2 regions of the Hylemonella sp. P2_B10 genome follow, and region 1 is predicted to be linked to the other one. Evidence: riboswitches for the same ligand, from Rfam matches in the RefSeq annotation. Region 1 holds a riboswitch; the other holds the start of a gene.
The links. Region 1 has a riboswitch for S-adenosylhomocysteine ahead of ahcY (adenosylhomocysteinase). Riboswitches for the same ligand answer to the same signal wherever they lie in the genome.
Positions count from the first base shown of each region.

Region 1 (5,919 bases):
CCGGCTGCTGCTGCCCAGCGACTACGGCATCGTGGCCATGGCCATGCTGGTGGTGGGCCTGATACAGGCGATGGTGGACTTCGGCGCTTCCACGGCGCTGCTGCGCAAGGGCGAGGTGTCGGAGGATGAGATCAATTCTGCCTGGTCGCTGAGTGTGATCGAGGGGGTGGTGGTGGGCTTGTTGCTGTTCGCGGCGGCGCCGTTCGCGGCGGCTTACTTCAACGAGCCACGCGTGCAGCCGGTGCTGTGGGTGCTGGCCGTGTCGGTGGCGCTGGCTTGCGCCGACAACGTGGGCTTCGTGCTGGCGCAAAAGACCTTCGACTTTTCGCGCACCTACAGGCTCGCGGTGGCGGGCAAAATCATCGGCGTCCTGGCCACCGTGCTGTCGGGGCTCTATTTCCGCGACTATCGGGCGTTGGTCACTGGCATCGCGGCAAGCTACGTGCTGACCATGGTGTTGAGCTACCGGATGCATCCGTACCGGCCGCGCTGGAGCACCAGCCACATGCGCGAGATCTGGTCGGTCACCAAGTGGCTGATGCTGTCCGGCATGGGGGGGTTCGTGCTGCGCAAGAGCGACGAGCTGGTTGCCGCGCGGCTGGGCGGCAGCGGCGACTTCGGACGCTACAACGTGGGCGCCGACCTGGGTACCATGCCCACAGGGGAAATCGGACCGGCGCTGCTGCGTGCCTTCCTGCCGGTGCTGTCCACCATCAAGGACGACGTGCATCGCACCAACCAGGCGGTCGTCAAGGCCATCACGGCCGTCAACACCATCACGGTGCCGCTGGGTCTGGGCTTTGCCGCGCTGGCCACGCAAGCCACCGCGCTGGTGCTGGGTGCCAACTGGGCGGAAGCCGCGCCCTTCGTTGCCGCTTTCGCCGTGGCCGGCACCTTGCAGATCATGGCCGGCCCGTTGAACACACTGCTGATACTGCATGGGCACACGCGCGTGCACAGCTACCAGGTGTGGCTGGAGTTTGTGGTGTTCGCCAGCGCGGCCTTGCTGCTGGTGCCGGGGCATTTCCTGATGGGCCTGGTCTGGGCTCGCATGCTGGGCAATGTCAGCGGCTTCACGTTCGCGCTGTACTCCACCCGCAGGCTGTGCGGCCTGCGTCCAGCAGCGGTGTTGGCTGGCTTGGCACGGCCCTGGGTGGGTGGCGGTCTGATGTATGCGCTGGTGACCAGCGTCACGCCCCACTTCCAGCTCGCCATCGTCGACATCGTGGTGGGCGTGGTGGTCGGTGTGTCGTCCTACGCAGTCTGGGCCTTCCTGACATGGCGCCTGGTGGGCCGACCGGAAGGCCTGGAGTCCACAGTGATGGACTACCTGACCCGCAAACGCCCATGAGCACTGGACAGTCTCCCGGCAACGGCGCGGCGGTGCGCTACATCCTGGTCCATGCCATGTATGGTGGCGCAGGCTTCGACAGGGAACAGCCGTTTTTCCATGCTTTTCGCCAACGCTACGGTGACGCCGCCCAGGTGATCTTCGTGCAGAACCTGCCGCAGGGGGCGTTCCCGCCCTGCCAGGCCGAGGCCAGCCTGTACGGCAGCAACACCTTGCGCGAGTTCAGCGCCTGGGAGGAGGGCCTGGCGCACTACCAGGCGCACCTGGAGCCACGTGCCGATGACGTGGTGGTGCTGACCAACGACACCATCTTCCGCAGCGACCGGCTGCTGCGCCTGGCCATGGACAACGGCGTGCTTCGGCTGGGCAACGTGGACTTCGGGTCGAAGGTCGCACTTGGGCCCATCATCAATGACCTCAGCGGCCTGCGGGTGTTCGGCCGGCGTGTCGGCGAGCAACTGGCCACGTATTTCGTCGCCATCCGCTTTCAGCACCTGCAGGCGGTGGGCGGTGTGCTGGGTGACGTGGATTTCAGCGCCTACCTGGCGCAGCGTTTCGGCCCGTCTTTGTTCGTGCACCCTAAGGCCCGCCAATTCAACGCTTTTTTCAACCAATGGCTGGGCGCGTCACAGCCAGCAGGAGTGGGCCGCTGGCCGCACAGCAGGCGGACGCCCTATACCGAAGAGAATTTCGCCTTCCTGCGCGACAAGGCCAAGATGATCCTGCTGGAGGCCCACCTGACGCACCGCCTGAAGTGTGCCGGATTTCGTTTCGTGGACATCTACAACTCCAATGCCCTCAAGCGCTTTGTGAACCGGCGCCGCTACGAGTTGCGTCGACTCATTTTGGCTGCCAGCAGCCCCTAGCACGTCACGAGGCGGTGCGAGAGGCGCCAAGGCAGGCGTGCTACTTGCCCAGTGCCATCAGCACCTTGTCCGCCAGCGCCACACCCATCTTCTCATCCAACTCCGCCGGTGATTTGGCGTTGGCGGTGGACACGTCCAAGTCAAAGCCTCCGCCCACCGTCTGTGTGGTGTGGCTGCGGCAGGACAGAATGTCCAGGCTCCAACTGTTCTTGATGCTGGTGCGCCCGGTCAGCGTGGCCATCGAGGCGTTGCCGGTCTGCACCCGGGTTATCCGCCCCAGTACGGCGATGTCTGTCCGCCTGCCTGCGCCGCACATGCCGTGCAGCGTCTCGCGCCTTTCGGTGGCCGTCATCTCGCTGACCTTCGCCTTGGGGCGTTCGATGGCTAGCGAGTAGCCGCCGCGCGCCTCCAGAAGGTCGGCCAGCTTGATGGCCCAGGGCTCGCTGACCACCAGGCCCACCCGCTTGGCGCGCAACAAGGTGTTGCGCACGGCAGGCGTCAGCGTGGCTTCGTCCAGCGAGATGTTGATCTTGTCCTCGCGCGCGCCGTTGGCGATAGGAACCGCTGGCGCGATGGCCACGGCGGCGCAGCCGGCCAGCCAGGCCACGGCCAGGACTGGCGAGCCGGCTCGTATCAGCACCCACAAAGAGCTCAAGGCCCGGCCCGCGCGCATTGGCCAAATTGTAGGAGTGATGCGCGGCACGCACGTGGCATACACCGCCGGCTTTACAGTTCGTTACGCAGGCTTCGCGCGCTGCCCGTTGCGCTGGCTGTCCCCGCGGTACTGGTTCAACCGGCCGACTGCAGCGCCAGCCCGGCGTGCTCGCGCAGCGGGTGGAAATGGATCTTGGGAAAGCGCTCCTGCGCCAGCCGCACGTCGTAGGGTGAGGTGCACAGGTAGGCCAGCGTGTCCGCGGCGTCGCGCGCCATGCGCGCCGGGTAGGCGTCGCAAAACGCCTTCAGCTCGGCGGGGGTGTCGGCGGTGATCCAGCGTGCGCCGGTGTACTGGCTGGATTCCAGCTTGATGTCGGCGTCGTACTCGCCCTTCAGCCGGTGTTGAACCACTTCAAACTGCAGCTGGCCCACCGCGCCCAGCAGCATGTTGCCGCCCATCTCGGGGCGGAACACCTGGATGGCGCCTTCCTCACCCAGCTGGGCCAGGCCTTGCTGCAGCTGTTTGGTGCGCAGCGGGTTGCGCAGCACCACGGTCATGAACAACTCGGGCGCGAAGAACGGCAGGCCGGTGTACTGCAGCGCCAGCGAACCGTCGGTGACGGTGTCGCCCAGCTGCACGCCGCCGTGCGTGGTGAAGCCCACGATGTCGCCGGCATAGGCCTCTTCCACCGCCTCGCGGCGCTGGCTCATGAAAGTCACCACCGAGGTCGGGCGCAGTTCTTTGGCGGTGCGCTGCACCTTCAGCTTCATGCCCGGCGTGTACTTGCCCGAGCACATGCGCACGAAGGCAATGCGGTCGCGGTGCGACGGGTCCATGTTGGCCTGCACCTTGAACACCACGCCGGAGAAGGCTTCGTCTTCCGGTTTGATCTCTTTCACCACCGGCTGCTTGTTGACCAGCAGCGAGCTGGTGCGCGGGCGCGGCGAGGGCGCCAGGTCCACCAGCGCGTCCAGCACCTCCATCACACCGAAGTTGTTGACACCGGAGCCAAAGAACACCGGCGTCTGCTTGCCGGCCAGGAAGGCCTCGCGGTCGAACGCCGGGGCGGCGCCGGCCACCAGCTCGATGTTCTGCTCAGCCAGTTCGAAATCCTGGCCGAAGCGCGCGCGCAATGTGGCCAGTTCGGTCATGGGGATGGTGTCGAAGTCCTGCGGGCGGCGGTCGGAGCCGGATTCAAACACCTTCATCTCCCGCGTGCGCAGGTTGACGATGCCGCCGAAACCCTTGCCCTGGCCCACCGGCCAGGTCATGGGCACGCAGGGCATGCCCAGCTCGGCCTCGATCTCGTCCAGCAGCACGATGGGGTCGCGCACCTCGCGGTCCATCTTGTTGACGAAGGTGATGATGGGCGTGTCGCGCTGGCGGCAAACCTCGATCAGCCGGCGCGTCTGCGCTTCCACGCCGTTGGCGGCGTCGATCACCATCAGCGCGGAATCCACAGCGGTCAGCACGCGGTAGGTGTCTTCCGAGAAGTCCTTGTGGCCGGGCGTGTCCAGCAGGTTGATCACGTGCTCGCGGTACAACATCTGCATCACCGAGCTGGCCACCGAGATGCCGCGCTGCTTCTCGATTTCCATCCAGTCGCTGGTGGCGTGGCGGGTGGCCTTGCGCGCCTTGACACTGCCGGCGATCTGGATGGCACCGGAGAACAGCAACAGCTTTTCCGTCAGCGTCGTTTTACCCGCGTCGGGGTGGGAGATGATGGCAAAGGTCCGGCGGCGCCGGGTTTCGGTTTCAAAGCTCAAGATCAGGTCCTGTTCGTGTCGCGGTGGCCCAGGGTCTCGGGGCCGGGGTGGGGCGGGCGCTGCGAACCAGCCAGGGAATGGGTTTCCCGGGGGAGCGCAGGCAAGGCGTGCCTGCCCAGCCGCAGTGGCGGGCAATGGCTTTGCCGGAAAGTCAGGGGGGTGACGTGCGCATCCCCTTGATTTTAAACGACTTTCCAGACCTTTGCCAAAGAATGCACACCGGGCGTGGCCGGCCTCGCTATAATTGCAGCTCTCCGAGGAGCGCTGCAACCCCCAGGCATGGACGCCGGGGGCGAGGCTCGGAAACAACCTTTGTTTCTAACTGCGCTCACCCACTGAATCGCGTGTGGTGAGGCTCCCTCAAGCTCCCGTACGCGAGTTCAGTGGCCCTCAACTTTGTTTTGGAGCCTTCCATGAGTGCTGTTCTCAAATCCACCACTGAACAAGATTACGTCATTGCCGACCTGTCGCTGGCCGCCTGGGGCCGCAAGGAATTGCGCATTGCCGAAACCGAAATGCCCGGCCTGATGGCCATCCGCGAAGAATTCGCCCCCAAGCAACCGCTGAAGGGTGCGCGCATCACCGGTTCGCTGCACATGACCATTCAAACGGCCGTGCTGGTGGAAACCTTGCAGGCACTGGGCGCGCAAGTGCGCTGGGCCTCGTGCAACATCTTCTCCACGCAGGACCACGCCGCCGCCGCGCTGGTGGCCACCGGCACGCCGGTGTTCGCCTACAAGGGCGAGAACCTGACCGACTACTGGGACTACACGCACCGCATTTTCGACTTTGGCCCCAAGGGCTCTGAAGGCGAAGGCCCGAACATGATCCTGGACGATGGTGGCGACGCCACGCTGCTGATGCACCTGGGCAAGCGGGCTGAAAAAGACGCCTCGTTGCTGAACAACCCCACCAGCGAGGAAGAAACCTGCCTGTACGCCTCCATCAAGGCCAAGCTGGCGGTGGACCCGACCTGGTACAGCCGCAAGAGCGCCCAGATCATCGGCGTGACGGAAGAAACCACCACCGGCGTGCACCGCCTGAACGAAATGAGCGTCAAGGGCACGCTGCTGTTCCGCGCCATCAACGTCAACGACAGCGTGACCAAGAGCAAGTTCGACAACCTGTACGGTTGCCGCGAGTCGCTGGTGGACGGCATCAAGCGCGCCACCGACGTGATGATCGCCGGCAAGGTGGCCCTGGTGGCCGGCTACGGCGACGTGGGCAAGGGCTCGGCCCAGGCCCTGCGCGCCCTGAGCGCCCAGGTGTGGGTGACCGAGA
Region 1 is NZ_JBFUDE010000004.1:614,130-620,048, reverse strand. Features, by position in the region: gene AC1DX2_RS20675 (oligosaccharide flippase family protein) at 1-1,351, shown strand, start outside; gene AC1DX2_RS20670 (hypothetical protein) at 1,348-2,217, shown strand; gene AC1DX2_RS20665 (hypothetical protein) at 2,258-2,872, opposite strand; gene AC1DX2_RS20660 (peptide chain release factor 3) at 3,007-4,638, opposite strand; S-adenosyl-L-homocysteine riboswitch at 4,889-4,975, shown strand; gene ahcY (adenosylhomocysteinase) at 5,052-5,919, shown strand, end outside.

Region 2 (5,919 bases), on a different contig from region 1:
TTCAGCAGCGCAAAGCGGGGCAGCGGCTTGCCGATGTCCACCACCTCGGCGGTGGCTGGGGACAAGCCGCCGAGCAACGCAGCGGAAACAACGGCCAGCGGCAGCAGGCGGCGAAAAACAAGCAAAGCAAGGCGCATGTGACAGGGTGAGTGCGTCAATAAAGCGCGCACTGTACACCGTCCCCCGCTGGGGCGCCAGCAACCCTCACAGGTTGGGCGCCAGCAGCCGCTCCAGGTCCTGCTTGGCCACGCCCTTGCGCGCGGCCAGGTCCTGCACCTGGTCGTCGCCGACCCGGCCAACGTTGAAGTAGGTGCTGTCGGGGTGCGCCAGGTAGAAGCCGCTGACGCTGGCCGCCGGCAGCATGGCCAGGCTTTCGGTAAGGCTCATGCCAATCTCTTCGCAATGCAGCAGCGCGAACATGTCGCGCTTGACGCTGTGGTCCGGGCAGGCCGGGTATCCGGGCGCAGGGCGTATGCCCTGGTACTTCTCGGCGATCAGCTCATCGGTGCCCAGCGTTTCCTGCGGCGCATAGCCCCACAGGTCGGTGCGCACGCGCTGGTGCAGGCACTCGGCAAAGGCCTCGGCCAGGCGGTCGGCGATGGCTTTGAGCATGATGGACGAGTAATCGTCGTTGTCGTCGTTGAAGTACTTTTCCTTCACCTCGGCGCCGATACCGGTGGTGACGGCGAACACGCCCACGTGGTCGGGCAAGGGGCTGGCACCCTTCACACCGGGCTTGGGTGCGACAAAGTCGGCCAGGCAGCGGCTGGGGCGCATCACGCCGTCAATCACCTGCTTCTCGGTCTGCTGGCGCAGGCCATACCAGGTCATGGCCACCTCGCTGCGCGTCTCATCCGTGTACAACTCGATGTCGTCGTCGTTCACGGTGTTGGCCGGGTACAGGCCCACCACGCCGTTGGCGGTCAGCCAGCGGCCTTCGATCAGGCGCTTCAGCATGCGCTGGGCATCGGCATACACGCGCACCGCCTCCGTGCCCACCACCTCGTCTTTCAGGATGGCGGGGAAGGGGCCGGCCAGGTCCCAGGTCTGGAAGAACGGGCCCCAGTCGATGAACTTGGCCAGTTCCGTCAAATCGAAGTTCTTGAACACGCGCCGGCCGATGAACTTGGGCTGGGCGGGAATGAAGCTGGCCCAATCCACCGGCGTCTTGTTGGCGCGTGCCTTGGCCAGCGGCCACAGCGGCACCTGCTTCTTGTTGGCATGCTGGTGGCGCACGCGCTCGTAGTCGGCGTTCAGCTCGTCAATGTATTTGGCGGCCTGCTCCGACAGCAGGCTTTGCGCCACGCTGACACTGCGCGAGGCGTCCGGCACGTAGACCACCGGGCCTTCATAGTGCGGCGCGATCTTCACCGCCGTGTGCACGCGCGAGGTGGTGGCGCCACCGATCAGCAGCGGGATCTTCTTGATGCGGAAGTGCTCATCCTTCTGCATCTCGCCGGCCACGTATTGCATTTCTTCCAGGCTGGGCGTGATCAGGCCCGACAGGCCCACGATGTCGGCGCCCTCCACCTTGGCACGCGCCAGGATCTCATGGCAGGGCACCATCACGCCCATGTTGACGACTTCGAAGTTGTTGCACTGCAAGACCACCGTGACGATGTTCTTGCCGATGTCGTGCACGTCACCCTTGACGGTGGCGATGATGATCTTGCCCTTGGCGCGCACGTCTTCACCGGCGGCCTCCTGCTGGCGCTTTTCTTCCTCGATGTAGGGGATCAAATGCGCCACCGCCTGCTTCATCACGCGTGCGCTCTTCACCACCTGCGGCAGGAACATCTTGCCCTGGCCGAACAGGTCGCCGACGATGTTCATGCCATCCATCAGCGGGCCTTCGATCACGTGCAATGGCCGGCCGCCCTTGGCCAATATGCCCTGGTAAGCCTCTTCGGTGTCCTCGGTGATGAAGTCGGTGATGCCATGCACCAGCGCGTGCGACAAGCGTTGGCCGACAGTTGCCGGTGCGTCGGCCGTGCCGCGCCACTCCAGCCGTTTGCTGTCATCCTTGGCTGCGCCCTTGGCCGACTCGGCAATCTCCACCAGCCGCTCGCCCGAATCCGCCCGACGGTTCAGCACCACGTCTTCCACGCGCTCGCGCAATTCCGGCTCCAGGTCGTCGTACACGCCCACCATGCCGGCGTTGACGATGCCCATGTCCATGCCGGCCTGTATCGCGTGGTACAGGAACACGGTGTGGATGGCCTCGCGCACCGGGTCGTTGCCGCGGAACGAGAAGCTGACGTTGCTGACACCACCCGACACCTTGGCGCCGGGCAGGTTGGATTTGATCCAGCGGGTGGCGTTGATGAAGTCCACCGCGTAGTTGTTGTGCTCGTCGATGCCGGTGGCAATGGCGAAGATGTTGGGGTCGAAGATGATGTCTTCGGCCGGAAAGTCCACCTCGTCCACCAGGATGCGGTAGGCGCGCTCGCAGATTTCGATCTTGCGCTCATAGGTGTCGGCCTGGCCCTTTTCGTCAAAGGCCATCACCACGGCGGCGGCGCCGTAGCGGCGCAGCAGCGTGGCCTGCTGCTTGAAGGCCTCCACGCCCTCCTTCATGCTGATGGAGTTGACGATGGCCTTGCCCTGCACGCAGCGCAGGCCAGCCTCGATCACGCTCCACTTGCTGGAGTCGATCATGATGGGCACGCGGGCGATGTCGGGCTCGCTGGCAATCAGGTTCAAAAAGCGCACCATCGCGGCCTGGCTGTCCAGCATGGCCTCGTCCATGTTGACGTCGATGATCTGGGCGCCGTTTTCCACCTGCTGGCGCGCCACCGCCAGCGCCTCCTCGAACTGGCCGTTCAGGATCATGCGGGCAAAGGCCTTGGACCCGGTGACGTTGGTGCGCTCACCGACGTTGACGAACAGCGAAGACGCGTCGATGCGCACCGGCTCGAGGCCGGACAGCAGCATGGGGGCAACAGAAGATGGGATTGATTCGGACATGCGGCTCACCTGCAAAACAATTGTTCAGGTGAGCGCCGTTGCGATATCCAAGCCTGACGCCGGTGAGATGCCGGCGCTGCAACGCTCCTTGGATGGCGTGATTTTACGCCTTCGGAGGCCTGTTCACCATGGATTCAATGCATCACCGCTACGGTTGGGGGGATCACGCCGCCACGGCACTCCGCTCCGCGGCTGTCCCCCCGGCCCTGCGGGCCTCCTCCTTGATGCCGCCGCGCAGAGTGCCATGACGACCTGATCTTGCCGACGTGGTTGGCGTGCCGGTGTTCGGAAATTCAAGCGTTGCGCGTGCCAATTGACCCGATGTCGCAGGGGCGCGTGGCGGAGCGGAATCAAGGAGGAGGGCCGCAGGCCCGGGGGACATCCGCGTAGCCACGCGCACCAGCGGCGTCGGCAGCCAGCGAAACAGCCCCGCTAAGCCGCCGAATTTAGGCCGCTTCCTTGTAGAAAAAACCGTTCTGCCGCTGACGCGTCGGCAGGGGCGCCACCGCCGCGCAAATCGCGCCAATGTGGTCCGGCGTGGTGCCGCAGCAGCCGCCGACGATGTTGACCAGCCCCTCGGCGGCGAATTCGCGCACCAGGCGGGCCGTCACATCAGGCGTTTCGTCAAAGCCGGTGTCCGACATCGGGTTGGGCAGGCCGGCGTTGGGGTAGCAGCTGATGAAGGTGTCAGGCGCCACGCGATTCAGCTCCTGGATGTAGGGGCGCATCAGCGCCGCACCCAGCGCGCAGTTCAGGCCTATGGCCAGCGGCTGCGCATGGCGCACGCTGTACCAGAAGGCGGTGACCGTCTGGCCGCTCAGGATGCGACCCGAGGCATCCGTCACCGTGCCGCTGATGATCAGGGGCAGTCGCTGGCCCGAATCAGCAAAATATTCGTCGACGGCGAACAGCGCCGCCTTGGCGTTCAGCGTGTCGAAAATGGTTTCCACCAGGATCAGGTCGGCGCCACCCTCCACCAGCCCCTTGGTCTGCTCGTAGTAGGAGGCGCGCAGCTCTTCAAAGCTGACGTTGCGCGCGCCGGGGTCATTGACGTCCGGGCTGATGCTGGCGGTCTTGGGCGTGGGGCCCAGGGCGCCGGCCACGAAGCGCGGCTTGTCCGGCGTCGAGTATTTGTCGCAGGCGGCGCGCGCCAGCTTGGCCGAGGCCAGGTTCATCTCGTAGGCCAGGTCGGCCATGTCGTAGTCGGCCTGGGCAACGCGGGTGGCGCCAAAGGTGTTGGTCTCGATCAGGTCGGCACCGCTGGCCAGGTACTTTTCGTGAATGTCGGTGATGACGTCCGGGCGCGTCAGGCTGAGCAGCTCGTTGTTGCCCTTGACGTCCTTGTGGAAGTCCTTGAAGCGCTCACCCCGGTACTGCGCTTCGTTCAGTTTGAAGCGCTGGATCATCGTGCCCATGGCGCCGTCCAGAACGGCAATGCGGCTGGCGAGGATGCCAGGCAAGGCCTGGCCACGGGTGTAGGTGATGGGCTTCATAACCAATATTGTAGAAAGAAGCGTCACTTTAAGCTCGAATTCCTGGAAAATCCCCCCGACAATAGGGGCTGGAGTTTTATACATGTCGACGCCCCATTCCATCCTGCACGAAGTTTTCGGCTACGAGCAATTCCGTGGCCGACAGGAAGCCATCGTCGACCACGTGGTGGCCGGCGGCGACGCGCTGGTGCTGATGCCCACCGGCGGCGGCAAGTCGCTGTGCTACCAGATACCGGCCATTGCCCGCCAGCGCCAGGGGCTGGGCCTGGCCATCGTGGTGTCGCCGCTGATCGCGCTGATGCACGACCAGGTGGGTGCCTTGCAGGAGGTGGGCGTCAGCGCCACCTTCTTGAATTCCACACTGTCGATGGACGAGGCCAGCGAGGTGGAACGCCAGATGATGCGCGGCGAGCTGACACTGCTCTATGCCGCGCCCGAGCGCGTGACCACACCGCGCTTCCTGGCCCAGCTGGATGCGTTGCATGCGCGCGGGGCCTTGAGCCTGTTTGCCATCGACGAAGCGCATTGTGTCAGCCAGTGGGGCCATGACTTCCGGCCGGAGTACCGGGCGCTCACCGTGCTGCACGAGCGCTATGCCGGCGTACCGCGCCTGGCCCTGACGGCCACGGCCGATGACATCACCCGCGCCGACATCGTTGAGCGGCTGCAGCTGGAAGAGGCCCAGCAATTCGTCAGCAGCTTCGACCGGCCCAACATCCGCTACACCATCGTCGAGAAGAAAGACCCGACCTTGCAGCTGCTGCGCTTCATCGAGCGAGAGCACACGGGCGATGCGGGGGTGGTGTATTGCCAGTCGCGCAAACGGGTGGAAGAAGTGGCACAAACGCTGAGTGGCGCCGGCATCAATGCCCTGCCCTACCACGCCGGGCTGGACGCCAAGGTGCGACAGAACAACCAGGACCGCTTCCTGCGCGAGGACGGCATCGTGATGGTGGCCACCATCGCCTTCGGCATGGGCATAGACAAACCCGATGTGCGCTTTGTCGCCCACCTGGACATGCCCAAGAACATCGAGGGCTACTACCAGGAAACCGGCCGCGCCGGCCGCGACGGCGAACCGGCCAATGCCTGGATGAGCTACGGCCTGCAAGACGTGGTCAACCAGCGCCGCATGATTGATGAGAGCCCCGCCGGCGAAGAGTTCAAACAGGTGATGCGCGGCAAGCTGGACGCGCTGCTGGGCCTGGCCGAGGCCACCGATTGCCGGCGCGTTCGGCTGCTGGGTTATTTCGGCGAAACCTATGGTGCCGGGCCGGATACCAGCGACGGCGAAGGCCAGCCGCTGGCTCAAGCCGCTAAAACCTCATGCGGAAATTGCGACAACTGCCTGCAGCCGCCAGCCGTGTGGGACGGCACCGATGCCGCCCGCAAGCTGCTCAGCACCATCTACCGCGTGCAACAGATGAGCGGCATCAGCTTCGGCGCCGGCCACCTGATG
Region 2 is NZ_JBFUDE010000005.1:114,605-120,523, forward strand. Features, by position in the region: gene AC1DX2_RS21690 (DUF3108 domain-containing protein) at 1-137, opposite strand, end outside; gene metH (methionine synthase) at 205-2,967, opposite strand; S-adenosyl-L-homocysteine riboswitch at 2,991-3,063, opposite strand; gene AC1DX2_RS21700 (homocysteine S-methyltransferase family protein) at 3,414-4,460, opposite strand; gene recQ (DNA helicase RecQ) at 4,543-5,919, shown strand, end outside.
Region 2: linked by a shared signal. The riboswitch ahead of metH (methionine synthase) and the one ahead of ahcY (adenosylhomocysteinase) in region 1 are both predicted to bind S-adenosylhomocysteine.